Regions from separate parts of the Thiocystis violascens DSM 198 genome, predicted to be linked through region 2. Evidence: predicted binding sites of a transcription regulator. Region 2 holds the regulator's gene; each other region holds the start of a gene.

Region 1 (7,924 bases), 1.3 Mb from region 2:
GCGTCTGGCGCAGATTCAACGAACGGCTCAGCACGCTGCTCACCTCGAACAGCGCGGCCAGTTGGGACTCCAGCAAGGCGAGACGCAGGGCGTCCTCGGCATGGCCGAAATCGGTGACAGGAGAATTCATGGCTCGTTCTGGCAAGGTCATTCGTCCGGTAGCACGGCGGTCAGGGACACGCGGATCAGACAGCCGTCGGTTTGCTCGGGATCGACCTCGATCGATCCGCCATGGGCGTTGGCGATTTCCTGGGCCAGCGCGAGCCCCATTCCGGCCCGGCCGCGACGGTTGCGCCAACCGATGAAAAAGGGCTCGAAAACCCGGTAGCGGTCCTCGGAGGCGATGCCCGGACCATTGTCCTGGATCTCGATCTCCACGCTGCTGTCCAGGCGACGGGTGCTCAGGCGCAGCTCGCGCTGCGGACGGCTGGACTCGCGCAGCGCCTGGATGGCGTTATCAATCAGATGTTTGAACAATGAGCGCAACTGGTTCTGGTGGCCGGGCAGTTCGGGTAGGACGGAGGCCGGCTGCCAATCCACCACGATACCGGTCGCCAGCAGGCGTTCGGTCTCCAGTTCGAGCACTTGTCGCAACAACGCGTTGACATTGACCATGACGCCGGCCTCGCGCGGTCCCTCGGGCAGGGCCGCGCTCAAAGTGGCCAGCGCGCGCGCGCCGGAATCGCTGATCTGGTCGAGCATCCCCGCCAGGGTCTCCACGTTCCCCGCGCCGCTGCGCAGCATGCCGGCGGCGGCGTTGATGACATTGAGCGGCACCTGAATTTGATAGATGGCCGCGGCCAGCGCCTCGCGCATGCCGTGCATCAACTGCTGTTCGGCCAGGCTCGCGCGCAGATGTTCCAGTTGCGCGCGCTCGATCTCGCGATGACGCCCGGTGACATCGTTGGCCAGGATGAGCAGACGGCGTTCTCCAGGGGCCAATTGACCGAAATAGCTACGCGCCGTGGGGTCGGACTCATCGACCGGCGTCCCCGAGCAGGAGAACCAGCGCGGTCCCTGATGCCCGCGGATGTCGATGCTGACCTCGACATTCTTGAAACCGCGACCGTCGAGACAGGCCGCGAAGGGGTCGCTGCCGATCTGCTCGCCGATCGCCGCGCGCAGGACATCGACCGGTTCCTTGCCGCGCAGATCGCCGAGCAGTTTTTTGTATTCCTGATTGTCGAGGATGACCCTGCCCTCGCGGTCGAGCAGCACGACCAGCACGGGCGCGGCGTCCAGCACCGTCTCGATGCGCGCCTTCTGCTGGCGTAGCGCGCCTTCCAGCTCGTGCACCTTAGTCACGTCGCGGTGCATGCCGAGGAAATACTGGAGTCCGCCATCGCGCCCCAGCACCGGCGAGATGATCAGCTCCGCCAGGTAATCGCCGCCTTGCTTGGTGCGGTTGACCAGGGTGCCGGTCCAGGTCTGTTTGCGCTCGATGGTCCGCCACAGATGCTCGTAGACCGTGGCCGGGGTCGCGTTATTGGACAGGATCGCTTCGTTCTGGCCCAGCACCTCCTCGCGGCTGTAACCGGTCAGGGCCTCAAAGGCGAGATTGGCATAGAGAATCGTCGCCCTGGCATCGGTGATCGAGATGGCGATCGGCGACTGTTCGACCGCCTCGTAGAAGAGCCGCGGCGGCAGCGGGTCGGTCGCATTGCCGCCCATGAGGGCCAGCGCCTCAACCAGTTCCGGCGGGGTGCCGTCCGGGGGCGAGGCGAGAAAGGCGCTCAGCGCGTTGATCACGGCCTGCTGGACGGGCTCCGGGGCATGTCGAACCGGCACGGCGTTCTCCTGATATTTTAAACTGCGTCCAGCGTGCCAGACGCGGTTGCGGATGACTCCAGCCTCGCTGGTCGCCCACGACGCACGGCGGGACGCGGTTTAAAAGATGAAAAATTTAGGCAAAAAACAAACCGGATGATCTTTCCGTCGCGAGTACTTGAGTGCAAGCGACGGAAAAGACGCTGTGAGTTTTCCAACAATCGCACTGCACTGCAACAAAAATTCTGTTGCCGTCATGACAGGACGACGTCGCGGGGAGATCGATGTTCGCCTCCGACATGAACCGCGACTGGCCGCTCCAACCCGTCATCTCCGTTCAATTAAGCCTTTGTTTCGACGGACTCCTGGCGCCTGCATCCTCACCGCGAAGGGTCGCCGGGAGGCGCGCGACACGTCTCTGGAAATCGATGGCATCGCCTTTGCATTTACTGACTCATCAAGTTTGACGCGCAGGGACATATTTCAAGATGGGCGAGTATCTCATGCTGATCCTCGGCACCGCACTGGTGAACAACGTGGTGCTGGTCAAGTTTCTCGGACTCTGCCCCTTTATGGGCGTGTCCAGCAAACTCGACTCGGCGCTAGGCATGGGGCTTGCCACGACCTTTGTCATGACCCTGGCGGCAGTGGCGAGCTGGCTGTTGGAAAACTATGTGCTTGGGCCACTGGATATTGGCTATCTGCGCATCCTGACCTTTATCGTGGTCATTGCCTCGGTGGTGCAGTTCACCGAGCTGGCGGTGCGGCGGATTTCGCCGGCGCTCTATCAGGTGCTGGGGATCTATCTGCCGCTGATCACCACCAACTGCGCCGTGCTCGGCGTGGCCCTGCTGAATATCCAGGAAGCGCATGGGTTTCTGGAGAGCGTGCTCTATGGCCTGGGCTCGGCGCTCGGTTTCACCCTGGTCATGGTGCTGTTCGCCGGGTTGCGCGAGCGTCTGGCGCTGGCCCAGGTTCCCGCTGCGTTTGCTGGGATGCCGATTGCCTTCATCGTCGCCGGCCTGCTGTCGCTGGCGTTCATGGGCTTCGCGGGGTTGGCGTGATGGAGAGAGTGCAGCGAAACCTATTTCTTCCAGCGCATCGCTTCGCCGCGATGGGTTTCTCGGCCAGTCGGCGTCGGAACCATCCTGGGATGATGTGCCAGGCCGCTCTTCCCATCCTACACCAACGAGCAGTGCAGATATGTTAGCCATCGCCAGTCTTACCGCGCTTGGCCTGATCCTGGGTTGGCTGCTCGGCGTCGCCGCGCGCTATCTCAAGGTCGAGGGGAATCCGCTCACCGAACAGGTGGTGGCACTGATGCCCGGCTCGCAATGCGGTCAATGCGGCTATCCGGGCTGCGGACCGGCGGCGGAAGCCATCGCCGCCGGCACAGCACCGGTCACGCTCTGTCCGCCGGGCGGTCGCGTCCTGGCGGAAGAACTGGCAGCTCTACTCGGGATCACGGCGGATCTCTCCGGGGTCGCGGACAAACCGCCGATGATCGCGCACATCCACGAAAACCTCTGCGTGGGCTGCACCAAGTGTTTCAAGCGTTGCCCCACCGACGCCATCATGGGCGCGAACAACATGATCCATAGCGTCTTCGCCGACGCCTGTATCGGCTGCGAGCTGTGCTTCGATGTCTGTCCGACCGAGTGTATCGAGATGCGCCCGATGACCGCGACACTCCAGACCTGGTTCTGGCCCAAGCCACTGGCTCTGGCGGGATGAATGCGATGAAACTCTTCAAGATCCGTGGCGGCGTCCATCCGGACGATCGCAAGCAACTGGCGGCGGGACAGGCCATCGAGACCCTGCCCATGCCGGCCCTGCTGCATATCCCGCTCCAGCAGCATATCGGCGCACCCGCCAGCCCGGCGGTACGGCGCGGTCAGCGGGTCGCCAAGGGCGATCTGATCGCCCAAGGCCAGGGCATGATCTCCGCGCCGGTCCATGCGCCGACGTCGGGTCGCATCGTCGGCGTGGGCAGTTACCCGGCACATCATGCCTCGGGGCTCTCGGTGCCCACCGTGACCCTTCAGCCCGACGGCGAGGACCGTTGGTCGGACCAGATCCAGGGCGTCCCCGATCCCTTCGCGCTCGACTCGGACGAGATCGCCGCGCGTGTGGGCGCGGCTGGGATCGTCGGGCTGGGCGGCGCCACTTTCCCGGCGGCGGTCAAGCTCAATCTGCGCAAGAAATATAAGCTACACACCCTGGTCATCAACGGCGCCGAGTGCGAACCCTATCTCACCTGCGACGACCGGCTGATGCGCGAACGGACCGAGGCGGTGATCGACGGCATCCGCATCATGGCCCACGCGCTGGGCGTCGCGCGGATCGTCATCGGCATCGAAAACAACAAGCCCGAGGCGCAGGCGGCGATGGCGATCACCGCCTCAGCCTATTCCAATATCCAGATCGCGCGCCTGCCGACTCGTTATCCGATGGGGTCGGAGAAACATCTGGTCCAGACCCTGACCGGACGCGAGACCCCGGCACGCGGTCTGACGGCGGATATCGGCGTGGTGGTCCACAATCCTGCCACGGCCTTTGCGGTGCACGAGGCGCTGCGGTTTGGCTATCCGCTGGTCGCGCGGGTGGTCACGATTAGCGGCGGCGCCATTTCGCGACCGCGCAATCTACGGGTTCCGCTAGGGACGCGAGTGCAGGATCTGCTCGACTACTGCGGCGGATTCAGCGAAGAACCGGCGCGGCTACTCAGCGGCGGCCCCATGATGGGTCAGCCCCTGCCGAGCACTCGCGTCCCCATGGTCAAAGGCAGCAATGGCGTGCTGGCCTTGACCGCCGCCGAGACCAATCTGCGCGACCCCATGCCCTGTATCCGCTGCGGCAGTTGCGTACAGGCCTGTCCCTGCGGTCTGGTCCCCCTGAACCTGGCGGCGCACACCCGCGCCGGCGATCTGGAGGGCGCGGTCGGGCTGGGTCTGATGGACTGCATCGGTTGCGGCTCCTGCGCCTATGTCTGTCCGGCGCATATCCCGCTGGTGCAGTTTTTCAACTATGCCAAGGGCGAGATGGCCGCGCGCGGTCGCGCCAAGCAGAAGCAGGCCGAAACCAAACGGCTGATCGAACAGCGCACCGCGCGGATCGAGGCGATTCAGCGGGCCAAGCGCGAGGCCATGGCGGCGCGCAAGCGCGAGGCCGAGGCGAAGAAACGCGCTGCGGCGGAGGCGGCGGCGATCCCCGCGGGCGCGGCGCCGACTCAAGCTCAGGCAGTCGAAACAGAGGCATGAGATGAATATCGAGACCCCCGCGCTCACCGCCGGTCCCTTTGCCCACGAGCGCGTCAGTATCTCGCGGACCATGGGTCTGGTGATACTGGCTCTCCTGCCGGCGACGGCCTTCGGCTTCTGGCAGTTCGGCTGGCCGGCCATCTGGCTGTTCGCGGTGACGCTGGTGACGGTCCTGCTCGCCGAGGCCGTCTGTCTGTGGATCGCCGGCAAACCGATCCGACCCTATCTCCTGGACGGCTCGGCGGTCCTGACCGGCTGGCTGCTGGCCATGACCCTGCCGCCCTGGGCGCCCTGGTGGACCGGCGTGGTCGGCGGCCTGATCGCCATCGTCATCGCCAAACAGGTGTTCGGCGGCATCGGGCAGAATCTGTTCAATCCGGCGATGGTCGCCCGGGTCGCGCTGCTGATCTCCTTTCCGCTGGAGATGACCAGCTTCGTCAACCCCGCGCCACTGTTCGCGGCCGGCAGCCCGGACTGGCTGGAAGGGCTGGCGATCACCTTTGGCGGACAGGCGGCCGACGCCTTCTCCGGGGCCACCCTGCTGGGGCATGTGCGCACCGAACTGGCACAGGGCCGCGTCCTCTCGGAGATTCTGCCCGGCATCTACGCACCCATGACGGACGCGGTAGGCACGCTCTCCGGCAGTCTGGGCGAAGGTTCCGCGCTGCTGATCCTGTTCGGCGGGCTGTTCCTGCTCTATAAACGCATCATCACCTGGCACATCCCGGTCGCGATGCTCGGAACCCTCGCGCTGATCGCCACCTTGATGCACGTTGTCGACCCGGAGCACTACACCGGGCCGCTCTATCATCTGGTCTCCGGCGCAACCCTGCTTGGCGCCTTCTTCATCGCCACCGATCTGGTGACCTCGCCGGTCTCGCTCCGGGGCCAGATTCTCTTCGGGGCGGGCTGCGGACTCTTGGTCTATGTCATTCGCACCTGGACCGGGTACCCGGAGGGAGTCGCCTTCGCGGTCATGCTGATGAACGCCTGTACCCCTTTGATCGATCATTATGTCCGCCCCCGCGTCTACGGACGCGACCGCAAGGGCAGCCCCATCGAATACGCCGACGAGATCGAGGTCAGCCGATGAATACACTGGCATGGTCCAACTTCCGCCAGGGCATCGGCTATCAGGGCCTGCTGCTGGGGGGCACCGTGGCGCTCGCCGCCACCCTGCTGGTCGTCGCCGACCGGGTGACGCGCGAGCCCATCGCCCAGCGGCTGGCCGAGGACATGAAGGCATCGCTGGAGCAGGTCATTCCGTCGGCACTGCACGAGAACGACCTGCTGGCCAACACTCTCACCCTGAACGACACCAGCGGAGCCCCGACACTGGTCTATCGAGCCTTGGTCGGAGGACAGGTGACTGCGGTCGCCTTTCAAGTCACGGGCAACGGCTACGCTGGCGAGATCGCCGTCATCCTCGGGGTCGCGGCCGACGGCAAGGTTCTGGGCGCGCGCGTCCTGTCGCACAAGGAAACGCCCGGACTCGGCGACAAGATCGAGATCGCCAAGGACGACTGGATACTCGCATTCGACGGACTCTCGCTCGACAACCCACCGGCGGAACGCTGGGGGGTCAAGAAGGACGGCGGCGACTTCGACCAATTCAGTGGGGCCACCATCACCCCGCGCGCAGTGGTCCGCGCGCTCAAGGGCGGGCTGGAATTCTTCGCCGCCCAGCGCGATACGCTCACCGCCCCGCCCGTGATTTCAGTCAACGGCGGCCAACTGACCACTGACCACTGACCACTGACCACTGACCAAAACAACCGGCGACCATCATGACAACAGCGACAGACAAAACAGCAGGCATCCAATGGGGCCGAATCGCGCGCGACGGTCTCTGGTCCAACAACGTCGTCCTCAGCCAGAGTCTGGCGCTCTGTCCGACACTGGCCGTGACCGGGACCGCCACCAACGGACTCGGCATGGGGCTGGCGACCACGGCGGTCCTGCTGGCGTCTAATATACTGATCTCGCTGATCCGCGACCTGGTCACGCCGGAGGTCCGCATCCCGGTCTATATCGTGGTGATCGCCACCCTAGTCACCCTGGTGGATCTCGGGCTCAACGCCTACGCCCACGAGTTGCATAAGGTGCTGGGGCTATTCATTGCGCTGATTGTGGTCAATTGCGCCATCCTGGGGCGCGCCGAAGCCTTCGCCTCGAAAAACCCGGTTGCGTCCGCCGCGCTCGATGGACTCATGATGGGGCTTGGATTCACGGCCATCCTGGTGGTGCTCGGCGGCGTGCGCGAGATCGTCGGCAGCGGCACCCTCTTCGCGGGCGCCTCGCTGTTGCTCGGACAGGCGATGTCCTTCCTCGAACTTACCCTGATCCCGGACTATCGCGGCTTCCTGCTTGCCATCCTCCCCCCCGGCGGCTTCCTGGCCCTAGGCTTTCTGCTCGCAGGCAAGCGGGTCATCGATGCCCGCGCGGCGGAGGCCAAACGGCGTGAATCGCTAGCCTTGAAGACGGCTTAACCAAAACCGGAGGTCATCGATCCCATGCACATTGGCGTCGCCTACGCGGACAAATTCAAACAGACCTGGCTCAAACTCGACGTGCCGGACGACAGCACGGTACGGAATGCGATCGAACGCTCCGGCCTGCTCAACCAGTTCCCGGACATCGACCTCGCGAGCAACAAGGTCGGCATCTTCGGCAAGATCGTCCCGCTCGACACCCGCTTGAGTGACGGCAACCGGGTCGAGATCTACCGACCCATCACCGCCGACCCGGAAACCGTCGAGCGGCGCGACCGGGACACGGATGTAGAGGATTAGATCCCAACCTCTCGATGCCAGCGGCGGAGCCGCGTCCTCCCCTGGAATCGCCGAATTACACTCGGTGTTTCGGCCGCCCGGCCGGAGCGAAGAAACCGAGCACCG
Region 2 (7,924 bases):
ACGCTCGGCACCTCGCTGCTGGAAACCCTGGATGAGATGTCGCACAAGGGGCTGGGGATGACCGCGGTGGTCGATGCCGATGGCACCCTGGCCGGGATCTTTACCGATGGCGATCTCCGGCGCGCGCTCGATCGCGGGATCTCGGTCCACCGGACAGCGATCGACGAGGTGATGACGCGCCAGTGCGCGACCGTCGCCGCCGAGGCGCTCGCGGCCGAGGCGCTCCAGCTCATGGAGTCCAGGTCGATCAACGGACTGCTGGTGCTCGACCCGAACCGGCGCCCGATCGGAGCCTTGAACATGCACGATCTGCTCAGGGCTGGGGTGGTTTGACCCCGTCGCCTTTCGTCAGCTTACAAGAGGGTACCGTTGTATGCAGGACATTCAAGAACGCGCCGCCCGCATCCGTCTGGTGATCTTCGATGTCGACGGGGTGCTGACCGATGGCAGTCTCTTCCTCGGCGACGACGGTCAGGAATACAAGGCGTTTCACTCCCGCGACGGACTCGGCATGACCCTGCTCCTGGATGCCGGCATCCGTCTGGCGGTGATTACCGGGCGTACCTCGAAGGTTGTGCGGATGCGCATGGAAAGTCTCGGGATCTCCGATGTGTACCAGGGCTACCGGGATAAATTGCCGGCCTATGAGGAACTTAAGCAGCGCCTTTCGTTGACGGACGATCTGATTGCCTATGTGGGCGACGATGTGGTGGATCTGCCGATCATGCGTCGGGTCGGTCTGGCGGTCGCCGTCGGCGACGCCCATCCGCGGGTCCAGCAGCATGCCCACTGGCGCACCCGTGCCGGCGGCGGGCAGGGCGCGGCGCGCGAAGTCTGCGAATTCATCCTGGATGCCCAGGGCGCTCTGGATCGAGCCATGAGTCGTTTCCAATGAGCATTCGTTTTTCATGAGCCCGAACGCCTCGCGGTTTTCGCGGCCGTCCTGGTCGCGCCGGCAACTCTTGCTGGGCGCCTGCTTCGTCGTCTCGGGCCTGATCGCCTGGTGGCAGCTTCAGTCGCCTCCCGATACCGCACCGGTGCTGGACGCGCGTCCGCGCCTGCCGGATTATGTCGTCCTGAATTTCGCCGCGGTGGATACCGATGAGGTCGGTCGGCCAAGCCGGCGCCTGCTGGCCGATGAACTGCGCCATTTCGTCAGGGAGGATCGGTCCGAACTCGATCGTCCGCACCTGGAACTGTTTCAGTCCGCCGGTCCGCCTTGGAAGGCGCGCGCTCAGGAGGGTCTTGTGCTGACCGGCGGCGATCAGGTTCGGCTCATCGGAGATGTCCAGTTGGATCGGGAGGGGGACGGCCAGACCCGTCCGGTGCATCTGGAGACCGAACGGATCGATGTCTGGCGCAAGCAGGCGCTTGCGGAAACGGATCTTCCGGTCCGCATCCTCAGCGACGGCGACTCGCTGACCGCCAATGGCATGCGGCTCTGGTATACCGAGCCGACGCGGACCACCTTCCATGGCCGCGCCCGCATCCGGTTCGCGCCGGAGTCCGCGCCAGACGACGAGTTAACCCGGGAGACGCCGCCATGAGCATCCTCGCACCCTGTCGGCGGCGGTCCTTACCCGCGATCTGGCTCAAGGCAAGCATGCCGCGCCCCGTCCGGCGCGCACTGTTCATGGCCGTCTGCCTGGCCGCCAGCATCTGGACGCCGGCTTGGGCGCTCCAGGAGGACGCCCAACAGCCCATCTTCATCGAGGCCGATGATGTCGAGGTGCGCGAGACCGACAGCATCAGCGTCTATGTCGGCAATGTCCAGGTTGATCAGGGCAGCATGCGGCTGCTCGCCGACCATGTGACCGTTTACCATCGGGAAGACCGTCAACCCAGATTTTTCGTCGCGTTGGGAGCGCCGGCCAAGTATCGACAGCAACTCGACAACCGCCAGGGCGAGGTCCAGGCGTTCGCCAGGCGGATGGAATACGATGCCGACAAGGACGAATTGATCCTGATCGGCGAGGGTCTGCTGATCCAGGGCGCGGATCGACTCGCCAGCGAACGGATCATCTACGACCGCGCGCGGGCGCGGTTTCGCGCCGGCGGCTCGGAACGGGTCAAGATCACCATCACCCCGCAATCGCGCTAAGCTCACGCCGCATCCGGCGGGAGCGAACGTCCCGAATGTCGGTTTCGAGCCACGTAGGAGGAGATCCAGTTGACCGCGCTGCATGCCGAACGACTGAAAAAGAGTTACCGCGGTCGCCAGGTGTTGCAGGACGTCAGCGTCGCCGTGAATCCAGGCGAGGTGGTGGGGCTGCTCGGACCCAACGGGGCCGGGAAGACCACCTGCTTCTATCTCATCGTCGGTCTGATCGCCGCGGATCAGGGCCGCATCCTGCTGAACGATCGCGATATCACGCGGCTGCCGATGCATGCGCGCGCGCGCGCCGGACTGAGCTATCTGGCTCAGGAGCCCTCGGTGTTTCGCAAACTCACCGCGCGCGAGAACATCCTGGCGATCCTGGAGACGCGCCGGGATCTCAAGCGTCCCGAGCGCGAGCGACAGTGCGAGCGACTGCTCGAAGAGCTGGGGATCGCGCATGTGAGCGATTCGCTCGCGCTCAGTCTCTCGGGCGGGGAGCGCAGGCGTCTGGAGATTGCTCGCGCCTTGGCCGTGGACCCGATCGTCATGTTGCTGGACGAACCCTTCGCCGGGGTCGATCCCATCGCGGTCGGCGACATCAAGGCCATCGTCTCCCATCTGCGCGACCGTCGGATCGGGGTGCTCATCACCGACCACAATGTGCGCGAGACGCTCGACATTTGCGACCGCAGCTACATCATCAGCGCCGGGACGGTGATCGCCGCCGGGGTGCCGGCCGATCTGCTCGCCAACCAGCAGGCACGGGATGTCTATCTGGGCGCCGATTTTTCCATGTAGCCCTGAAACGCCATCGGCCATGCCGCGCGCGCAACCCGCGTCGGTCTCCCGGCCGCTCGGGGGAAGTTTGCGATTTAACGCCCCCGCCATGATCGGGAAGGGTGTAAGATAAAATCATCATCACTCCCCCTGCCCGGACACGGCGAACGCGGGAGATTGAAATGGGCTAGAATCGCCGAAGACGCGCTTAACGCTTTCGCACTCGAACGGGATCATCTCAAGACGCACTCGCGCTCCATGAAGCAATCCATCCAGCTTCGCCTCGGCCAACACCTCACCATGACGCCCCAGTTGCAGCAGGCGATCAAGCTTCTGCAATTGTCCACGCTCGAACTTCAGAAAGAGATACAGGAGGCGCTCGATACCAATCTCATGCTGGAGGAGGGCGACGATGCCGAGCGATTCAGTGCCAGCGAGGCGAGCGACAGCCGGATCCAGCCGATCGAGGAGGTCGCGCGCACGCGCGCCGAGGAGGATCTGCGGATCGATCGGGAGGTTCCGTCCGAGTCCAGCGAGATGCCCGACGAGCTTCCGGTCGATACGCAATGGGAGGATGTCTACGACAGCTATCTGCCCACCGCCGCTCAAGGCGGCGATGACGGCGCGGACTACGACCCTTTCGCCCACCAAAGCCGTCCGCAAACGCTGCACGATCATCTCGCCTGGCAACTGAACCTCAGCCGTCTCAACGAGCGCGATTTCATGATCGCCCAGGCGATCATCGACGCCATCGACGCGGACGGGTATCTGCGCACCCACATCGAGGATCTGCTGACCACGATCGACCACCCGGAGATCGGTGCCGATGAGGTGCAGACCCTGCTCCATCGCGTCCAATCGCTCGATCCGCCCGGGGTGGGCGCGCGGGATCCGCGGGAATGTCTGCTGCTTCAATTGCGCCAGATGCCCTCGGAGACGCCTTGCCGCGACCTGGCCATTGCCATCTGCCGCGACGGGTTCGAGCATCTGCCGAGAAAAGACATCGCCGCGCTGGCGCGCCTGCTCAATGCGCCGGAGCCGGAGATCGTCAGCGCCATCGAACTCATTCGCCGACTCAATCCGCGGCCTGGATCCTTGATCGAGGCGGCGCCTTCGGAGTACGTTGTCCCGGACCTCTTCGTGCGCAAGCTGGAGGGCCGCTGGCTGGTCGAGCTGAATCCCGAATCGACGCCTAAACTGAGAGTGAACGCGGACTATGCGCGCTTGATCCGCCGCTCCGATCAGAGCGCCGACGGTACGACCCTGAAGAGCCATCTGCAGGAGGCACGCTGGTTCATCAAGAGTCTGGCGAGCCGCAACGATACCGTCCTGCGCGTGGGTTCCAAGATCGTGGAAATGCAGCAGGATTTTTTCGAGCAGGGCGACGAGGGGATGCGGCCGATGATTCTGCGCGACATTGCCGAGGCGCTCGAATTGCACGAATCCACCGTCTCCAGGGTCACCACGCAGAAATACATGCACACCCCGCGAGGCACTTTCGAGTTCAAATATTTTTTTTCCTCTCACGTCAATACCGCTTCTGGCGGCGAGTGTTCGTCCACGGCCATCCGCGCCCTGATTCGCAAACTGATCGCGGCGGAGTCCGCCAGGAAGCCACTGAGCGACGAGAAAATCGCCAAGGAGCTTGAGGGTCAGGGGATCAAGGTCGCGCGCCGGACAGTCGCCAAATACCGCGAGGCAATGGGTCTCCCACCCTCGAACGAGCGCAAACGCCTGGATTGACAGGCCGTTTGAACCTTAAGGAGTCACACGATGCAGATCAACCTGACGGGTCACCACATCGACATTACCGATGCACTCAGGGATTATGTCGAGAACAAATTCGAGCGCCTGGGGCGACATTTTGACCACGTCATCAACGCCCACGTCGTCCTCAGCGTTGAAAAACTCGCCCAAAAGGCGGAGGCGACACTCAATGTCAATGGGGGTAATGTGTTTGCCGACTCTACCCACGAAGATATGTACGCGGCGATCGATGCCCTGATCGACAAGCTTGATCGCCAGGTGCTGCGCCACAAGGAAAAGAAAAGCAGCCACCGCGGTCCTGTTGCGAAAATCGCCGAGGCGGAGGAATAGCCGCGGCCGAGCATTGAAGGCGAACGCGTTGCTTCCGTAGGCACGCACCAGGCACCTCGGGCGGCTCGTTGACTGACCGTTCGGGGTGTTTTTTATTGAGACGACGAGAGACGATCACCACCATTAGGCTCAGATCCAGCCGACAGGTCGATCGCAGGAGACCCGAATTCATGACCCTAGACAGCGATTGCGCGACCATCGCGCCGAACCCGCGAGACTGCCCGCGGAATGCGCGCGAAGACCTGGCGGCCGCCATGCGCGTCCGCGAATCCTAGGACGTTGAGCCATGTTGAGCCCAGACCTGATCAGCGAAGCCCGAATCGGGTGCGCTCTTGAGATCGCGAGCAAAAAACGCCTGCTCGAAACGCTGGCCGAACTGCTGGCAAGCGGTCATCCGCGCCTGCACACCGAGACCGTGTTCGAGCGACTGCTGGAACGCGAGCGCCTTGGCAGTACCGGACTTGGCCATGGCATCGCCTTGCCGCATGCCCGGATCAAGGAGGTCACGGAGGTGTTGGGAGCCTTCGTGCAGACGGTCCGGGGCGTGGACTATGACGCGACCGACGGCGAGCCGGTGGATCTCGCCTTTGCGCTGCTGGTGCCGGATGCCGCGAACGACGAACATCTGCGCCTCCTGGCGCATCTGGCCAGTCTGTTCAACGATCCGGCGATCCGGGCGAAACTGCGCGCGGCGGATTCGCCGGCATTGCTCCTGCAAGTGTTGAACTCGCGCTAAGCCGCCCTTGCAACGGCCGCCAGCGATGATCGATAGCCTTCAGTCCCTGATTGCGCAGACCGGATCCCAGCTCAAGCTGCATTGGCTGACGCCCGAGCCGCGCGAGCCGCGCCCCTTGCAGGGCGAGGCTCCCGAGCATTCCCGCCAGTCGCTGATCGGATCGCTGAACTGTATCCATCCCAACCGCCTGCAGATCGTGGGTCAGCAGGAACAGGCGTATCTGCATGCCCTGGGCGCGACCGCCTTCGCCGAAACCATCGAAAAACTCTTCGCCGACCGTCCCGCGGCGGTGATCTTTTCCGATGGCATCGAGCCTGGCGCGGCATTGCTCGAATATGCCGAAGGCACGCAGACGCCGCTGCTGGCTTCCACGCTCGGCGATCAGGAACTGATCAACCACCTGCGTTATTTTCTGACCCATGCGCTCGCGGAACGCAAGACGGTGCATGGTGTCTTTATCGAAGTGTTGGGCATGGGCGTGCTGCTGGTCGGCAGTCCGGCGGTCGGCAAGAGCGAACTGGCGCTGGAGTTGATCACCCGCGGTCACCGCATCGTCGCCGACGACGCGCCCCGCTTCGCGCGGATCGCCCCCGAGGTGCTCGAAGGCACCTGTCCGGAAACCCTGCGGGACTTTCTCGAAGTCCGCGGTCTGGGTATCCTCAACATCCGCGCCATGTTCGGCGAAGGCGCCGTGCTGCGCAGCAAGACGCTCAACCTGATCATCGACCTGCAACCACTGGATCACCAACAGCTCGAATGCATCGATCGACTCACCGGCAGCCTGACGGCGGCCACCATCCTGGGCGTCGCGATCCCGAAGATCGTCATGCCGGTGGCGCCGGGCCGCAACCTGGCCATTCTGGTCGAGGCGGCGGTGCGACATCAGATCCTGCGCATCCGCGGCTACGACGCGGGCGTGGATTTCATCGATCGGCAAGCCCGCGCCATCAGTATCGATCGACCCGATCCGCCAGCCGCCCGACGCTGACGTCACAGGCTCAAGCGTCGTCTTCCGTCAGCCCGACCTGAAGCGCACTCAATCATGAAACTGGTTATTCTCAGTGGACTATCCGGCTCCGGGAAAAGCGTCGCACTTCACACGCTGGAAGATCTGGGCTATTACTGTATCGACAACCTGCCGCTCTTTCTGCTGAAAGACCTCGTGCTGGGGCTGCGCAAGGCGGCGCTTGACGAGGCGTTCACGAACACGGCGGTCGGTGTCGACGCCCGGACCAATCCGGATGAACTGCGCCTGCTCCCGGAACTTGTCCGGACCGCTCAGGAGCGAGGCATCGACTGTCGCGTCATCTTTCTGGAAACGAACACCGACACTTTGATCAAGCGTTTCAGCGAGACCCGCCGCAAGCATCCGCTCACCCGGGGCGACCGTTCGCTCGGCGAGGCGATCCAGCTCGAACGCGACCTGCTGGAGCCGATCCGGAGCTGCGCCGGGATCCTCATCGACACCACCCAGACCAATGTCCACGAGTTGCGCGATCGGGTACGCGGCTGGCTGGTCGGCAGCGTCTCGCCCAAGGCGTCGATTCTGCTCCAGTCGTTCGGGTTCAAGCATGGCGTGCCGCAGGATGTGGATTTCGTGTTCGATGTGCGTTGCCTGCCCAATCCGCACTGGCAGCCCGAACTCAAACCGCTGACCGGACGCGATCCGCCGGTCGTGGCGTTTCTGGAGGCAAGCCCCGAGGTCCAGCGGATGCGCGATGACATTCAATCCTTTCTCGCGCACTGGATCCCGTCCTTCGAGACCGACGGGCGGAGTTATCTGACGATCGCCATCGGCTGTACCGGCGGTCAACATCGCTCGGTCTACATGACCGAGGCACTGCGTCGCTTCTTCGAGGGTGACGGTCACAAGGTCATCGTGAGACATCGGGAATTGCCATGAGCGTCGGACTTCTTCTGATTACGCATCGTCCGCTCGCGGGGGATCTGCTGAGTGTCGCCACCGAGATTCTGGGCAGCCGTCCGCCCGGCATCGAGGCGCTGGAGGTGATCAACGATACCCCGTGCGAAGATCTCGTCGCCGAGGGTCTGCGGCGCGCCGCGCGACTCGACCAGGGCGATGGCGTGCTGATCCTGACCGACCTCTTCGGCGCCACGCCCGCCAATGTCGCGATGGTTCTGTTGGATCGCCTGGAGCGCGCGCGGGTGCTGGCAGGCGTGAACCTGCCGATGCTGCTGCGGGCATTGAACTACGC
Region 3 (7,924 bases), 2.1 Mb from region 2:
ATTGACGCGAACCCTGCTCCCGTAGATCTCGAATGACCTCGGTCATGCATCGTTCTCCAGCGGCGCTTCCGGCGGGACTTCCATCTGCGCTTCCGGCGGCTCGGCAGGGGCGGATTCCATCGGCTGCGCCAGTTCCCCCCAGATCGCATCGATGGACTGCCGCAGCCGCGTCTCCAGTCTGGCATCGATGCGACTGGCGCCGCTTTCGATAAGACAACCGCCGCGCTCGATGGCGGGGTCCGCGAGCCAGGTCAACGATTCGCCGATGGAATTGGCATAGGCATCCAGAATGGCCTGGTCGTCAGGATGGACATGCACCCGCAGCGGACGATTGCGCGAGGGCAACTGGGCCAGCGCCTGTCGGAGAACACGCGCAATGAGGTCGGGACGTTGACGCAATTCATCCATGACGACCCGTTTGGCCAGCGTCTCCACCAGCATTAGTAATTCGGGCTCCAGGTCATCCGCGGAGCGGGCCAGGGGATCGGCAAGATCGGCCGCGATACCCTCCAGCGCCGCGATCGTTTCTTGCAATGTCGCTTCCTGAAGTGTCCGCAGTTCCGTCTCGCGCGCCAGGCGCGCATCGCGCTCTTCTCCGGCCTCTTGCAACGCCTGTTCGAGTCCCTCCCGATAGCCCGCTTCAAAACCAGCCTCGGCTCCGGCCGCTCGCGCGGCCTCCTCGATAGCCGCGAGTTCGTCCGCCGTCGGCCGATGGACGAGAGGTTCGGGTTCGGGTTCGGGTTCGCACAACGGCGGGGTGGTCACATCCGGCGGCATCCAGCGCTGCGCGTCCGGAAACATCTGTTCCGCCAACCCTGACCGGGACCGGTTCACAGCATGGTCTCCCCGCCCTTGCCGCCCAGGATGATTTCGCCACTGTCCGCGAGGCGGCGCGCCACGGCGAGAATCTCCTTCTGCGCGCCCTCGACGTCGCTCACGCGCACGGGGCCCTTGGATTCGAGATCCTCGCGCAGCATCTCGGCGGCACGCTTGGACATGTTCTTGAAGATCTTCTCTTTGAGTTCCTCTTCCGCGCCCTTTAACGCCAGAACCAGCGACTCGGTCGAAATCTCGCGCATCAGCGTCTGAATCCCCCGATCATCGACATCGACCAGACTGCCGAAGACGAACATCAACTCCTGAATCCGCGTGGCCAGATCCTCGTCAACCTGCGAGACGCTCTCCATCACCACGGATTCCTTGGAAGAATCCATGAAATTCAGGATACTGGCCGCCGCTTTGATCCCGCCGATCATGGATGACTTGGCGGTATTCTTGCCCGAAAGCTGGCGTTCGAGAATTTCGTCGAGTTCCTGCAGGGCCGCCGGCAGCACGCCATCGAGCGTGGCGATGCGCAAAATCAGATCGGACTGCACCCGCTCCGGCAGATAGGACAGCGTTTCGGCCGATTGATCCGGATCCAGATGCGAGAGCACGATCGCGACGATTTGCGGATGCTCGTTGCGGATCATTTCGGCGATCGCCCGAGGGTCGAGCCACTTCAGCGCCTCCAGCCCCTTGGAATTGCGCCCCTGCAGGATACGATCGATCAGACCCGACGCCTTGTCCTCGCCCAGGGCCGAGCGCAGCACATTGCGGACATAATCGTCGGCCCCGATGCCGAGCGAGGTCTCGTCATGGATGACGCTCAAAAATTCCTGCAACACATAATCGATGTCGCTGCGCGCCACGCGCTCCAGGGTGGCCATCGCCGTGCCGATCCTCTGGACCTCCTTGGGCCCCATGTGCCGGAGGAGTTCGGCCGCCGATTCCTCGCCCAGGCTCATCATGAAAATGGCCGTGCGCTCGGCGCCGGAAAATTTCGAGGGATCAGCTGCCATCTTCCACCAACCATAACTTCATGACTTGCACGACCCGCTTGGGATCCTCACGGACCATCTCGCGGATGGCTTCCAGATCGAGTTGCTGCTGGGTGGTCCCCTTGGGCCCCGTCAGCGAGGGGTGCGCCGAGCCTTGATGACTCAAGGCGACCAGTTCATCGTCGGACTGCGATTCGTCGGTCAAGGCAGGGAGTTCCTCGCCATCGGCACCCAGTGCCAGCGACTCGGGCTCGGGCTCGGGCTCGGGCGGCTTGGGCATGAGCTGTTGCAGGCCCGGCTTGACGACAGTCAGCAGGACCAGCAGGGCCAGGATGAGTCCGCCAACGACCTTGACCAGTTCAAGAAACCAGGTCTCGGACCAGAAAGGAATGGCGTCTTCCTCAGCCGTATCCGGGACGAAAGAGACCGAACTCACGTTAATCGAATCGCCGCGTTTCTCATCGAAACCGACCGCTCCGCGCACCAGTGCGCGGATACTCTCAAGCTCGGCGTCCGAGCGCGGGACACGCACGACCTCGCCGGCATCGTTGGTTTCGTCCCGATAATCGACGACCACCGCGGCGGACAGCCGACGAATACCGCCAGGCGTTTCCTGGATGTGGGAGATGGTTCGATCCACTTCATAATTGCGCGTCGTCTGCTGGCTGCGACTGCTGGGCAGTTGGGGATTCGCCGCCGCGCCAGCCGCCGGCCCGCCGACCGCGCCGCCCGCTGGCGGTTGGTTGGTCAAGGCGCCGGGAATGCCGCCGATGACCGGATCGACACCAATTTTTTCTTCTTCGTTACTCTGCTCCGAACGCACCGCCGTGCGGTCCGGATCGAAGGCTTCCTCGGTCCGCTCGACCCGCGAAAAATCCAGGTCGGCCGCGACCTGTACCCGCACCCGATCGCGCCCGACGATCGGGATCAGCAGCGACTGCACGCGCTCCACGAAACCCGTTTCGACACGATTCGTATAATCCAGATGATCGAGCGACAGATTCGCCGACTTTTTGTCGTCATCGACGGTGAGCAGCCGCCCGGTCTGGTCGACCACGGTCACGCGCTCCGGCAACAGCTCCGGCACGCTCGCCGACACCAGATGCACGATGGCCCCAACCTGGGCCTCGGTCAAGGAGCGATTCCCGCGCAGATGAACGACCACCGAGGCGCTCGGCGGGGTCCGCTCGCGCACGAACACCGAACGTTCAGCCTGGGCGATATGGACCCGCGCCCGCTCGACCGGCTCCAGGGCGGCCACGGAGCGGCCCAGTTCGCCCTCCAGCGCGCGTTGGAAGCGGGCGCCCTCGATCAAGCGGCTGCTCCCGAAACCGGCATTGTCCTGCAACAGCTCGAAGCCGATATCGCTCTCTTTCGGAAATCCCTGGCCAGCCAGCAGCAAGCGGGTCTCCGCGATCCGCTGCTGAGGAATCTCGATGCGTCCGGAGGCGCTGTCGACCTTGTAGGGCACGCCCATCGAGGTCAGCGCCTGCATCATCTCGGCGGCCTCGGCGCCATCGACCTGCGCGAACAGGGGGGCGTAGGTGGGCCGCAGCGCCCAGTACAGAATCGCGACCACGGCGACGAGACCGCCGGCGATCATCCCGATCAGGGCGATCTGACGCCCGGCCGGCATCTCGTTGAACGACTGAAGACTCGTCGAAAGCGCGGCGGTCAGTGAGGACGCCATGGCTAAATCGCTCCGTTACCCGCTCGTCCGTCAGGCTCAGACCTGCATGCTCATGACTTCCTGATAGGCCGACAGCAAGCGATTGCGGACCTGATTGGTCGCCTCGAAGGCGATGCTCGAACGGTTCATCGCCAGCATCACCTGCGGCAGACTGGTATTCGCGTCACCCAGTTCAAAGTTGGTTTGCATCTTGGTGGATTCCTGTTGCACCTCGTTGACGGAACGCACCGCCTCCTTCAGCTTGGAGGCGAAGTCCTGCCCCTCGGATCCGCGCGCGGGCTGTACCGCCTCGACTGGTCTGGCGCCCTCGATCCGTCCCGACTGGGAGAGCGCGCGCATCTGCTGCAACACACTCTGGATCTGCATTTCGCTCATGTCCAATCAACTCCGGCTTGGCCCGACGGGATTCAGGTCATGACGCCCACCGACCCAGGACCGATTCAACCGGAGGGAAGCGAGGCATGCGACTGTTGCCAAATCAAAGCAAATTCCGCGCCTGCCAAGACGACGGGGGGCTGGCGAAGGTTATCGCCGCAGCCGTTGCGCGGCGGCCATTCGCTGCATCGGCGGTTCATGCAAGGTCATGATGACGGACAAACGTGCGGCGTTCGGACCGCTTGCGCATGCGCGGACAGGCCGCGTCGATCGGCAAACGTCAGAACATTGACGCTTCGTCGGGCGACTCCCGTTCGAGCCCGAATTTACGCATGCGCTCAACCAGCGTCGTGCGCCGCATACCCAAACGTCTGGCCGCGCGAGCGACGACCTGATCGCTTTGCTCCAGCGCGACGAGGATCATGCCGCGCTCCAGCGCGTTGAGATATTCGCGTAACTCCATGCCGTCCGGCGGGAGCGGCGGGGGAGCGGCGGCGGGCATCGCCAACCCCTGATCCCGCGTCTCCAAGAACGGCAGCGACTCCACATGAGGCGGTCGAAACCGGGCTGGCAGTTGGGGCAGATCGACCAGCAGACCTGGATACATGATCGAAAGTTGCTCCAAGAGATTCGCCAACTCCCGGATATTTCCTGGCCACGTCTGCCGTTCCAGATGGGCCAGCACGGCGGGGGTCAGATGCGCCGGCTCCCCTCCCTGCTCTCGGAGACGCGCTTCGAGCGTCGCGATCAACAGTGGAATATCGCTTTGCCGCTCCCGCAGGGAGGGCAGTTCGATCGGAAAGACATTGAGACGGAAAAACAGATCCTGCCGAAAGGATCCGCCCGCGACGGCCTCCTCAAGATTCCGGTGCGTGGCCGAAACGATGCGGGCATTGGTCTGTAGCGGCTTGTTCGAGCCGACCCGCTCGAAAGTGCGCTCCTGCAGCACGCGCAGCAGCTTGACCTGCATCGGCAACGGCATGTCGCCGATCTCGTCGAGAAAGAGCACGCCATCCTCGGCCAACTCGAAACGCCCGGCGCGGGCCGTGAACGCGCCAGTGAACGCGCCCTTTTCATGACCGAACAGCTCGCTTTCCAACAGATCGGCCGGAATGGCGCCACAGTTGACGGCTACGAAAGGCTTGCCCCGGCGACTCGATGCGTGGTGGATGGCGCGCGCGACCACCTCCTTGCCGGAACCGGTCTCGCCAAGGATGAGCACGGTCGCATCGCTCTTCGCGACCTGACCGATCAGACGCTTGACCGCGAGCATGGCCGGATGGCGACCGACGAGATCGATCTCGGACGAGCAATCGGACGGGGTTTCGGTGTCGTTCCGCAACCATTGCAAAATCTGAATCACGCTGCCCGGCGACAACGGAGTCTGCACGACCAGGGCCCGCCGCGAAAGTTCGCCGGCGAGTCCATCCGTCGGCTGGCACACCACGGGCGTCCCCGAGAGGGGCTGCGTGTCGAGTATGCGGGTCAGATTCGCGGAGGAGTCGCAAAGCCAGAGCGCGGCCAACGCGTCATGCCGCGCCGTCGTCGGACTGCCCAGGTCAACGACCTCGCAACCCAGAAACTCCAGGATGCAACGGGTTGCGATGCGCGCCGTTTCTTGACCGAACAGACCGATTCTCATCACCGATGCGGATTCCCCTGGTCCGGGAGCGTGGGCGCCGTCCTTACAGTCAATGTTCAAAACCGTGCTGCGAGGCGTGCATGGAGGAATTCGAGAGGAATAACGACGTCTCCTCGCGCGCGGCGCCAGACTGAAAGCGTCGCCGCGCGACCTCGCGGCGATGCATGCGAAAGACCCAACGTCTCAAGACCTCTTTGAACCCGTCATCCGGGGAGCGCCAGGTCGCGCCGCATTCGTCGCCGCGGCACTGAACCCTGCTCAGTTCCAGGACGAGAGGCTGCGCCAGCCAATGACAGGGGAAGACTTCGATGCGTTCGCAGTCGGACGTAAGCACGGTCGCGGGCAGCACCAGCCCATCGCCGCTGAGACCGACCCGCGAACGCCTCGGGATTTTATCCGCCAGCAGCGTGGTGACAAGATCCATGAGCAAATCGATCTTCAATTCCAGACGAGCCAATTCCGGCGTGACAGGATCCTCCTTGGCATGGCCTTGCGGTTCGGCCTCAAGGACGGCGATCGCCTCCAGCAGGCGCGACGCCGCGTCGCTGGTCGTCGGCATCCGGTCGCTCGGCGCGACAGGCAGTTCCAGAGTCACCGCGAGCCCTTCGCCCAACACGTCCCGCCAGTCCTCCATCGCCATGAGTCACCTGATTCCAGACCGAGATAGCCACTGCCATGATGCTAACCGCTTCAGGATCGCCGGGAAAGCCGTTCGTACATTGACCGCCCTTGCTTGCTAAAATCGGCGCATCGGCATCCGTGTCATTGTTTCCTAAATCAGCCTGCATCGACTAAGAGAAAACCATGCTATCGAGTATCGGCAATTATTTCGAACGGCTTGTCATGGAACGCATCCATGGCGTACTGGGCGAAAACGGCAGCGAGTTCGACACCACCTACATTGAGGATCTTGCCTGCGTGGCGCTGAATTATCTGCCGCCACGTTACGTGAGGCATGCCGTCGACCTGGCGTCCCATCTCAGCGACTCGGATCATCGAAACATGCGGGAAGAGGTCTCGGACGCCGTCAACTTCGCGATCGCGACCACGCAGCGTCGCCAAGGAGCCCGGGATGAGAACCTGGAGTGACGGCTGAACGCCGCTCCGTCAAGCGGTTTCCAGACACTCCAGACACTGACTCGCCTGGCCGGCAAGACGTTGAAACGAAGCGTAACCGCGCGCATCCAGACGGCAGCTCGCACTGCGGCGATCCGCGTAAAGTAACCCGATCGGCCGCCCCCTGACCCACATCGACATGACAAAAAAGCGCGTGTCGCCGATCAGTTCGACGATTGCCTCCGGGATCCGCGGCAGAAGATCGGCTTGATTTTCCTCGTTCAGCCAGATGGCGGACGGCGCGTCCAGCAACTCGCCAAAAAGCCCACCGGCATCGAGCGAAAGACTGAAGCGATTGAAGGTCGGCTCGAAATCCGTACCGACCAGAAACTCCGCCGACAAGGTCCGCCGGCGGGGACAATAGGCCGCGAACACCGCACGATTCAGGCCCAGACCGCGATGCAGGCCACGTAGCAGGGTCGCGAACACCGCCGCGCGATCAGGCAGCGAGCAATCGCCGAGCGCCGCCAGACAGGCCAGATAATCGTCCGCTCTCGGCGCCAGACAAAAAGACGGCGTCGCGGGCGCGTTCGCCGCCGCCGACCGCCAGCCATCGCGCTCCAGGGTCAACAATGCCAGTGAACCGATGCCATAGCGGACGGCCGTCGGATTGAAGGCACCCAACACATGATTGATGCGTCGGATCAAGGACGGCGGATCGAGATCGAGCAACTCGGCCACCAGACGCAAGTCACGCATGCGCATCGGATGACGCCAGGCGGAGAAGGCATCGCGGGCAATCTGAGTCGCCAGCATCACGCATAGCGTCCTTGCATGTTGCGCATTGCGGGCCCGCATCGCCTCCCGAACCATCTCGGGCAATCTCCACCGCAGTGCCAGGGCATGGCCCAACGCTTCCAGGCTCTCCCCCAGCGCGACATACTCGGCCTCATGGGGAAACTCATGGTTTACCTCCACCAATTGCAGATAGCGGTTGATCCGGGCGTCCCCATGCGCGAGCAGGAAGAGTTCGCCCAGGTTATTCAACAGGGCCGCCAGACTGACCTCGGACGGAAACCGGTCGCGATCCAGCTCGGCCCAGTCCAGCGCCAACAGCGCCGCCAGGACCGCTCTGCCCGCGCTCCGGCGATAGGACGCGAGCCGCGCGGGATCCAGAACCTCTTCAGCCACGTGGGACTCGGACTGCATGCGCAGGATCTTCTCGACACCCAGCATGTGCGCCGCATCTTCCAGCGTTGCCACGTCGGCGCTGAAATGCCGGTGCGGAACCGCATTGGCCCGCTGCAGTACGCGCAGGGCCATGGCCGGATCGCGCATGAG
Region 4 (7,924 bases), 2.0 Mb from region 2:
GGCGGCCGGGCGGGGCATCCATCGGGACTCTTCAGTCGAGCGACCCAACCCTGAAGCGTGGTCGTGAGCGGCCGGGATTGAGGAAGGTTTTGGCGGAGTTGAACATCCAGCCATTCGCGCGATCCAGCGGCCGGGGATGCAACCTTCGGAGCCGGGGCCGGTTCGGTCCGCGTTCCGATGCGCAGGATCAGCGTTGGGCTGACGGAGACAACCTCCGCCTTCGTGCGTAAGGCATCGACGGACGTCGAGCGCGTCTCGGTCATCGTGTCCGCTTGGCGCGCTGGCGGTTCTGGCAAGGGCGCGGTCAACTGGACGCGCGTGGTCGCCGACCAGGGCGCGTTGCCTTCCAGGGGGCGCAGGCGGGCCTCGATGAGCGTCGAGGAAAGCCTTTGCGCCAATTGGATTTCCAACGACATTCCAACCTTGAGGGAGAGTGGGGGGCCGGAATTCCCCGTCTCGGAAACGTCCGCTCTAGCGGACGGATTGAGTGCGCTGTTTCGTCCGGGCAAGACCGATGGGATAAACTCGCTCATGGACGCATGACTCGGCTCTGCGGTGCGCGCGCGAGACCTGGAGAGGGATGCCGCTAAATCCCCGCCCTTCTCGCCTCGCGCTGATAGTAAAGCGCTGCGCGCATCAGAGATCTTTCGACCTGAGGATCGAGATTGGCGATGACAAAGCCAGCGGAGAGGGCGCCGGGCCTTGGAGATGGTCGCAGGTTGACCAACACCGCTTCGCCGGACAGCGTGCTTCTCAGATCCGGTAACTTCATTCCGATGTACTCGAATCGTGATCCGAGTTGCGTTCGATCAATATCGGTTTCGTTTAATTCCACGCAAAATCCTTTGACCGAGAGGTCGATGATCTGGGCGCTGAACGCGTTCTCCGATTCCTTGTGCTGGAGTCTGACACGGCGTCGATCATGAAGCGGGAGATGCACCCGAAAAATGCCGCGTCTCTGCAGAAAGCTGATTTCAGTTGGATATTGTCCGACATACAAAGGCCGCCCATCTTCGATCGGAACCTCGTCGATGGTTATCGAGAAGCGAATCGCGATGCCGCGTAGACTGACATGAAGATGGATACGCTGACCTGGGCCGAGCCGAGCGTGGTCCTCGACTGGACCGGAGAGATCTAGAGAGAGTCTTGTGCGGGCCGTATCGAGTCGAATCAACACCGATTCGTACAGAGGGCCGTCGGGATCCATCCGTACCCCGATCAGTACCAGGTGACGATGGATATCGTCGAGAATTGCTGAAATGCGGTTGGGTGTCGTCACCAATTCACCGTGGGCCAGGTGTGCTCGGTCAACCCCGATTTGCTGGCCTGAGAGTGCCTGACTCAAGATTCCGAATCCTGCGTTGTCTGCATTAGGCTTGGCTGAAGGTGCGGCTGCGTGGAGTTGTCGATTCGGTGCGTCCACGTGGATTATAGGTCGCCGAGGTGCCATCGTCACCAATTAGGATGCGTAGCGACGTGGCGACGCGTTTGCGGCCGCGCTCGATCAAGCGTGCATTGGAGCGATTCATGCCATCGCAGCGGGTACTGGATTCGCGCAGAATCGACCACAGACCGAGAAGCTGGCCGTCGTCGCCCACTCCGGCGAAGAACTTCGTCATGCCGACCGGCGTGAAGGGGTGATGAGCGAGTGCAACCCATTGCTTTTGAAGGAGCGTTTCTTCTTCGAGTCGCGCGACCAAGTCCCTTTTGCTGGCGAGAACCCGTAGCAGCGAATCGCTTTCCCGTGTCTCGATGGCGCGGGTTTCCTCCAGCATCGCTGCTTCCAGGTCACCCATCAGTTGAATCGACAGCTTCAGCGATTGGGCAAACTGGGCCGCGGTATTGGGGAGCGCCAGGTTGGGGTTTGCACGATCCATTTCATTCAATCTCTCAGAATGGCGACGGTCGACCGGAAACGCCCGGCGCATCGAAGTCAGGCCAGCAGGCGCTCGAATGCGAGCATCCGATCCGCCAGCCGCTGATTGTCGATGGAATAGCGGCCTTCGGCAATGGCGACCGTGAGTTCCGCGACCTTTGCTTCGTTGATAGGAACATTGTTCGCTTGATCGCGCGCGGCACTCATAATCCGGGCGGTTTGCGTGAGTGTCACGGGCTCGCCGATCGCGCCGGGCGTATTCGGGGTGGACGGCCTGTCGGCGGTTGACGTCACGCGCGGCTTGACCCCCGAGGGAGAGCCTTCGGTGCGGAGGTTGCCGCCAGTCAGGTTTTTAATGTCCATGGGCTTAATCCAGGTCGGTTCGGGCTTGCCTTGTTTAACGGCCGGATGAAAGAGAACTGTAGAGGCATTCCCACGGCGGATTAAATATCCCGCTTCAGCCACGTTTGCGACGACGTTCGTCGGTTTGCGTGGGCTGATGCGATACCGAAATGGCCTGTGCCGCGTCTGACAGAGTTTAAGGCGATTTCTGAAGAAGTTTATACCAAATTGATGGACTCAGGACGAACGGGAAATCGGTACAGTCTTTTCCGGAAATTGCCTAAAAAGCGGTTCGGATCGCTCCCGAAGGTTCCACATAGCCTTCCACGATGCGCTTAGAGGATTTGTTGCGCACCCGAATGCGCTGTCCGACCGTCCCGGCTTCCAGCGCCTCGCCTTTCATCCTGACCGTCAGTCCGGGTCTGGCCGAGAACAGGGTGACTTGTTGACCACGCTCGACCAAGGTCCGCTGGGTCACATGGGCGTCAATCAACACCTGCTCCGGAACCAGCGTTCGTCGCGCCTCCAGGCCAATGATTGGGGCCAGTTCCTGGAAATACCCTCTCGCGAGTTGCGATGTCTCCATGCGCTTCAGCCGCACGTCGGCGGGTTGAATGACCTGTTGGCGAGAGAGCGGCCGCGCGACGGTCACAACCTCCGTATAGCGCTCCACGCGAAACGGTACAAAGATGGACCAGGCGACAGGTTCGCTGCAGCGGACATTGACCGTGCCGTTTCCTCCCGTGCGGGCGCCCGGCGCAAGCTCGGAGCTTGGCGCGCGAGCGCAGCGCGCCAAGCGGAGCCGGCTATCCAACTGACCGATCTCGATGCGCGTCTCGACGCTGGCATCCGTATTTAGCGAATCGGTCAGAAACGCACGCGCCGTCTCCAGGATACGCTCCAGCGGTTCGCTCGGTTTGTCTGCCGCGCGGATGGTGCCGGCGTTCAGCGTCGCCAATAGAATGACGGTCAAGGAAAGCAGTCGGCGCAAGGCGTGATCGATCCGATGCGGTCGGGCGTGAGACATGGCGAGTATCCTGCGTGATGTGTTTGACAATCGACAAGCAGGAAATGCGCCTTGCCTTGCGGAAGCCTGGGTTCCTGGCTGGTACAATCCAGTCCACCCGCTAAGCTATCATGCTGTTAGACTTGAACCACGTCTAAACCGCGCCCGGCGCGGTAGGCGATGTTTTATGGATTGAATCGACCCCGGAAGCCTCCATGATCGTCGGAGCTGGCGCGGTTTAAAATGTTTAAAAATTAAATCGTTAAACCGCGTCAACGCCGACATCGCAGATGGATGCCAACTTGGCTGACCGCTCAAAACGACGCATACCGTACCGGACGCGGTTTAGCATGAAATGCGTTGTTTTCGAGTTGGATCGGCCTTGCATGAGCCAACCGGCGTCGCGGCGGACGCGGTTTACGTGATGGTCAATTTCGATCTGGAGACGTTGGATGAGTCAGTTTATTGACGATATCGATCAGCGCACCCGCATGGTTGGGCAGAATCGCATGGAATTGCTGCTGTTTCACCTGGGTGGCAAACAGATGTTCGGCATCAATGTCTTCAAGGTTCGAGAGGTGATCGCCAAACCCACGCTACGACACCTTCCCGGCTCCAGCCCGACGGTTCGCGGCGTGGCCAACATTCGCGGCAGGACGGTTTCCGTGATCGATCTGGCGCTGGCGATCGGCTTTGCCGCACGACCGATCGACGATGATCGGGACGCCAAGGTGATCGTCACCGAGTTCAACCGATCGGTCCAGGGTTTCTGGGTGTCCGCGGTGGATCGGATCGTCAACGTGAATTGGGAGACGGTCAAGCCGCCGCCACGCGGAACCGAGCGTGAAAGTTATCTGGTCGCGGTCACCGAGGTGGACGACCGGTTGGTCGAAATCATCGACGTCGAACGCGTGTTTGCGCAGATCAATCCGCTCAAGTCCGATGTCTCCGACGAGGTGCAGAAACAGGCCGCCATCCTGCCTCATGATCGTCGGATCCTGGTCGTCGACGATTCGCTGGTCGCGCGCAAACAGATCGAGCGCGCCATCATGGAACTGGGCTTTCGCACCGAAACCCGTTCCGATGGTCGAGCGGCGCTGGAGTATCTGGAAGAGCTGGCCGCCGCGGACATGGTGGAGTCGTCCATCGAAATGGTCATCGCAGACATCGAGATGCCGCGCATGGACGGGTACACCCTGACACGCAAGATTCGCGAACATGGCAAGCTGAAGGATCTGCGGGTGATCCTGCATTCATCCTTGAGCGGCCAGTTTAATCACGACATGGTCAAGCGGGCTGGCGCCGACGATTTTCTGGCGAAGTTCGACCCGGACGAGTTGGCGACGACGGTGCTCAAGTATGCGAAGAAATCCTGATGAACGCAGGCTGTCGCAACCGACCTCGATTTCCAGATCACTCCTAAGGTTCAGCCGTGATTGATGCGCAGGATTACGCCGAGTTTTCCCGATTCCTCTCCGACTGTTGCGGTCTGGTGCTCGGCGAGAACCGCCAATATCTCGTCTCCAGTCGTCTGTCGCGTCTGCTCGACGAATTTTCGTTCGCGAAAGTTGAAGATTTGCTGAAGGCGTTGCGGCGTTCCGCCAATCCCACGCTGAAATCCCGCGTGATCGATGCGATGACGACCAACGAGACATCCTGGTTTCGCGATAACTATCCCTTTGATATCCTTCGTCAAATCGTGCTTCCTGAACTGGCGGCCAAGCAAAAGCCGATCCGGATCTGGTCGGCGGCCTGCTCCAGCGGCCAGGAGCCCTACAGCATCTCCATGATCGTTGCGGAATGGGAAGGAAGCTATCCGCCCAAGACCGCGAGCGTCAGTATTTTGGCGACGGATCTTTCGGAAAGCGTGCTGGCCGATGCCCGCGCCGGTGTCTATGACGGGCTGAGCATCGTGCGCGGACTCAGTCCCGAGCGTCGGCAGCGTTTTTTCGAGTCGATCGAGAACGGGCATCGGATCAAGCCGGAGATTCAGCGCCGGGTGCGTTTTCAGAAGCTCAATCTGATGGAATCCTACGCGACGCTCGGTAAATTCGACATCGTCTTCTGTCGCAACGTCCTGATCTATTTTTCGGCCGAAACCAAGCGTCGGATCTTTGACGGAATCGCCCGTCAGATGGATCCTGGCGGCTATCTGTTTGTCGGCGCGTCCGAAGCGGTCGGCTCCTACACCGAAGCCTTCGAGATTCTGCGCACGCCGCAAGGCTCCATGCTGCGTCGGCGTTAAACCGCGTCTAGAGCGAAATGCGTAATTTTCAGTTTGTGTTTGATTTTGGGGATTTTATCGACATCGGTGGAGACGCGGTTTAGACGATTTCCTGAAAAGTTCATCTCTGCGCTCGGATCGAATAGACAGGATTTCGCAGGATGAACAGGATAGAAGTCATTGTTTTCAACCCTGTGAATCTTGAAAAATCCTGTTAATCTCGTCCATTTGAAGCGTTGATTCCGATAGGAATTTCCCCGGAAATCGCCCTAAACCGCGTCCGGTATGACGACTGGTTGGCGGTTTAAATCCGGTCACTGGAAGCCTTGCTTTCGCTTTTCCCTCCCGCGTCTACTGGCGCGCGGCTTGCATGATCTCCCGCAAAGAGATTGACGGGTCATTGCAACCCATGAGCCGCACCCATGAGCCTTTCACTCGATAAAGCCTTTGGCATCTTGCCAGCGTCGGTCAAGCTTCAGGATCGGCGCGGCGAATTGCTGGCCTCCAATCTGGCCAACGCCGATACCCCGAACTACAAATCACGCGATTACGATTTCAGGGGCACCCTGGCGGCGATCGAAGGCCGGGGCAAGGGGTTGGCATTAGCCCAAACGCAATCCAATCACCTGCCGCTGCCCGGTCAACCGGACGTCAATACCGTGCCCGATATGCTCTATCGCATTCCCGCGCAGCCGGCCCTCGACGGCAATACCGTCGACCCGCAGCTGGAGCGGGCGGCCTTTGCCGAAAACGCCATGCATTATCAGAGCACGCTTGAATTCCTGAATCGACGCGTGTCGGGTATCCGCGCCGCCCTGCGAAAGGAATAACGCCATGAGCAATCTGTTCAGCATCTTCAATACCTCGGCCTCGGCGCTCACGGCGCAATCGATCCGGCTCAATACCGTGGCCTCCAATCTGGCCAACGCCAGTACCGCCGCCAAGACGCCGGAAGAGACCTACAAGTCGAAACAGGTTCTGTTCCAGACGATTCTGGACCGAGAGGATCCTGATCGGGCCGCCATGCCGGTGCGGGTTGCTGACATCGTCGACTCTCCGGCGCTGCCCATCCCGACCTATGAGCCGAATCACCCCCAGGCCAATGATGACGGCTATGTCTTTCGGCCCGCGATCAGCGTGGTCGAGGAAATGGCCAACATGATGTCGGCCTCGCGCAGTTACGAGGCCAATGTGGAAGTCATGAATACCACGCGGCAATTATTGGAACGCACGCTGCGGGTCGGTCAGAGTTAAACCGCGTGCAGTGTGAATCAACCGTGACGTGCGTTGCGCAACCCTAGGCGAACGTCCATTGCGCGAACAACGCGCACCCTATTGGATACAGTGTCGGAGAACAGACCATGGCGGAAATATCCTCGGATGTCTTGAGCGGACTGGGGCTGACGAGTTACGGGGCTCAGACCGCCAAGGAGAGCAGCGGCACACTCGGACAATCGGATTTTCTCAAACTGATGACCACGCAACTGGCTACTCAGGATCCGATGAAGCCGATGGAAAACGGCGATTTCCTCAGTCAGATGGCCCAATTCTCGACCGTCACCGGCATTGAGGCGCTGACCGAGAAATTCGGTGCCTTGTCGCTGTCGCTCAATCAGGGGCAGGCGTTACAGGCGGCCGCGCTGGTGGGTAAGGAGGTTCTGTCGCCCGCGACCAAGTCTCAACTGGACGCGGGACAGGGCATGCGGGGGTCGGTCGGGTTAAGCGCGTCGGTGAATCAATTGACGGTTGGTGTCTACGATTCCACTGGCCAACTGATGCAGACTCTGGATTTGGGCGCCCAGGCATCGGGCATGGCCGACTTTACCTGGGATGGACTCACGTCCGATGGGCAGCCCGCGCCCGAGGGTATTTATGAATTTCGCGCCACCGCTTCCAGCGGCGACGCTTCGGCGGCGGTCGAGACCTTTCTTGGAGGTCAGGTGCAAAGTGTGACCGCCGACTACGCCAGCGGCGGTCTGATTCTCAATGTACAGGGTTTGGGCGGGGTCGCATTCGGCGATGTTGCCCGGATTGGCTGAAGCCGGGGATCGTCGCGTTGCGCATTCGCGCCGGTTGAGCGTTAACCACCCAATATTCACGAGGGAGCAACCTCATGGCTTTTAACATCGGATTGAGCGGACTGACCGCTGCGGCCGCGGATCTCAAGGTGACCGGCAACAACATCGCGAATGTCGGCACCATTGGCTTCAAAGGATCCCGCGCCGAGTTCGGCGATATCTTCACCCGGTCCTATGGAACCATCGGCAAAACCAATATCGGTGCCGGGGTGCGGCTGATCTCCAACAGCCAACAGTTTACCCAGGGGACGCTCGAGTTCACCGACAACAGCCTCGATATGTCCATCACCGGCCGCGGCTTTTTCGTTCTGAACAGCGCTGGGAGCGACGATAACGTCTATACCCGCGCCGGTGCCTTCCAGGTTGATAATGAGGGATATATCGTCAATAACGGTTCG

Evidence for each region. Region 2 encodes sigma-54, which starts transcription at its own class of promoters, with help from an activator protein. Its sites were predicted from a motif close to TGGCANGNTNCNTGCTT; they were not measured.
Region 1: the regulator sigma-54 is predicted to act here: its motif matches at 2,197-2,213, upstream of rsxA (electron transport complex subunit RsxA).
Region 3: the regulator sigma-54 is predicted to act here: its motif matches at 3,992-4,008, upstream of fliE (flagellar hook-basal body complex protein FliE).
Region 4: the regulator sigma-54 is predicted to act here: its motif matches at 3,281-3,297, upstream of flgA (flagellar basal body P-ring formation chaperone FlgA).

Annotation. Positions count from the first base shown of each region.
Region 1 covers NC_018012.1:3,705,559-3,713,482, forward strand. The annotation lists gene nifA (nif-specific transcriptional activator NifA) at 1-130, opposite strand, end outside; gene nifL (nitrogen fixation negative regulator NifL) at 148-1,788, opposite strand; gene rsxA (electron transport complex subunit RsxA) at 2,256-2,831, shown strand; gene THIVI_RS16460 (RnfABCDGE type electron transport complex subunit B) at 2,971-3,501, shown strand; gene rsxC (electron transport complex subunit RsxC) at 3,507-5,027, shown strand; gene THIVI_RS16470 (RnfABCDGE type electron transport complex subunit D) at 5,029-6,120, shown strand; gene rsxG (electron transport complex subunit RsxG) at 6,117-6,779, shown strand; gene THIVI_RS16480 (electron transport complex subunit E) at 6,815-7,516, shown strand; gene THIVI_RS16485 (RnfH family protein) at 7,541-7,819, shown strand.
Region 2 covers NC_018012.1:2,435,333-2,443,256, forward strand. The annotation lists gene THIVI_RS10780 (KpsF/GutQ family sugar-phosphate isomerase) at 1-333, shown strand, start outside; gene kdsC (3-deoxy-manno-octulosonate-8-phosphatase KdsC) at 374-895, shown strand; gene lptC (LPS export ABC transporter periplasmic protein LptC) at 909-1,547, shown strand; gene lptA (lipopolysaccharide transport periplasmic protein LptA) at 1,544-2,101, shown strand; gene lptB (LPS export ABC transporter ATP-binding protein) at 2,171-2,896, shown strand; gene THIVI_RS10805 (RNA polymerase factor sigma-54) at 3,134-4,618, shown strand; gene hpf (ribosome hibernation-promoting factor, HPF/YfiA family) at 4,649-4,972, shown strand; gene THIVI_RS10815 (PTS sugar transporter subunit IIA) at 5,259-5,708, shown strand; gene hprK (HPr(Ser) kinase/phosphatase) at 5,734-6,696, shown strand; gene rapZ (RNase adapter RapZ) at 6,751-7,611, shown strand; gene THIVI_RS10830 (PTS sugar transporter subunit IIA) at 7,608-7,924, shown strand, end outside.
Region 3 covers NC_018012.1:365,109-373,032, reverse strand. The annotation lists gene fliI (flagellar protein export ATPase FliI) at 1-46, opposite strand, end outside; gene THIVI_RS01735 (FliH/SctL family protein) at 43-801, opposite strand; gene fliG (flagellar motor switch protein FliG) at 831-1,841, opposite strand; gene fliF (flagellar basal-body MS-ring/collar protein FliF) at 1,831-3,510, opposite strand; gene fliE (flagellar hook-basal body complex protein FliE) at 3,547-3,885, opposite strand; gene THIVI_RS01715 (sigma-54 interaction domain-containing protein) at 4,166-5,527, opposite strand; gene THIVI_RS01710 (PilZ domain-containing protein) at 5,577-6,167, opposite strand; gene THIVI_RS01705 (late competence development ComFB family protein) at 6,332-6,616, shown strand; gene THIVI_RS01700 (HDOD domain-containing protein) at 6,635-7,924, opposite strand, start outside.
Region 4 covers NC_018012.1:398,179-406,102, forward strand. The annotation lists gene THIVI_RS24385 (hypothetical protein) at 178-543, shown strand; gene THIVI_RS01885 (flagellar brake protein) at 587-1,345, opposite strand; gene THIVI_RS01890 (flagella synthesis protein FlgN) at 1,371-1,928, opposite strand; gene flgM (flagellar biosynthesis anti-sigma factor FlgM) at 1,934-2,341, opposite strand; gene flgA (flagellar basal body P-ring formation chaperone FlgA) at 2,499-3,245, opposite strand; gene THIVI_RS01905 (chemotaxis protein) at 3,677-4,600, shown strand; gene THIVI_RS01910 (CheR family methyltransferase) at 4,657-5,469, shown strand; gene flgB (flagellar basal body rod protein FlgB) at 5,871-6,278, shown strand; gene flgC (flagellar basal body rod protein FlgC) at 6,283-6,702, shown strand; gene THIVI_RS01925 (flagellar hook assembly protein FlgD) at 6,810-7,487, shown strand; gene THIVI_RS01930 (flagellar hook protein FlgE) at 7,562-7,924, shown strand, end outside.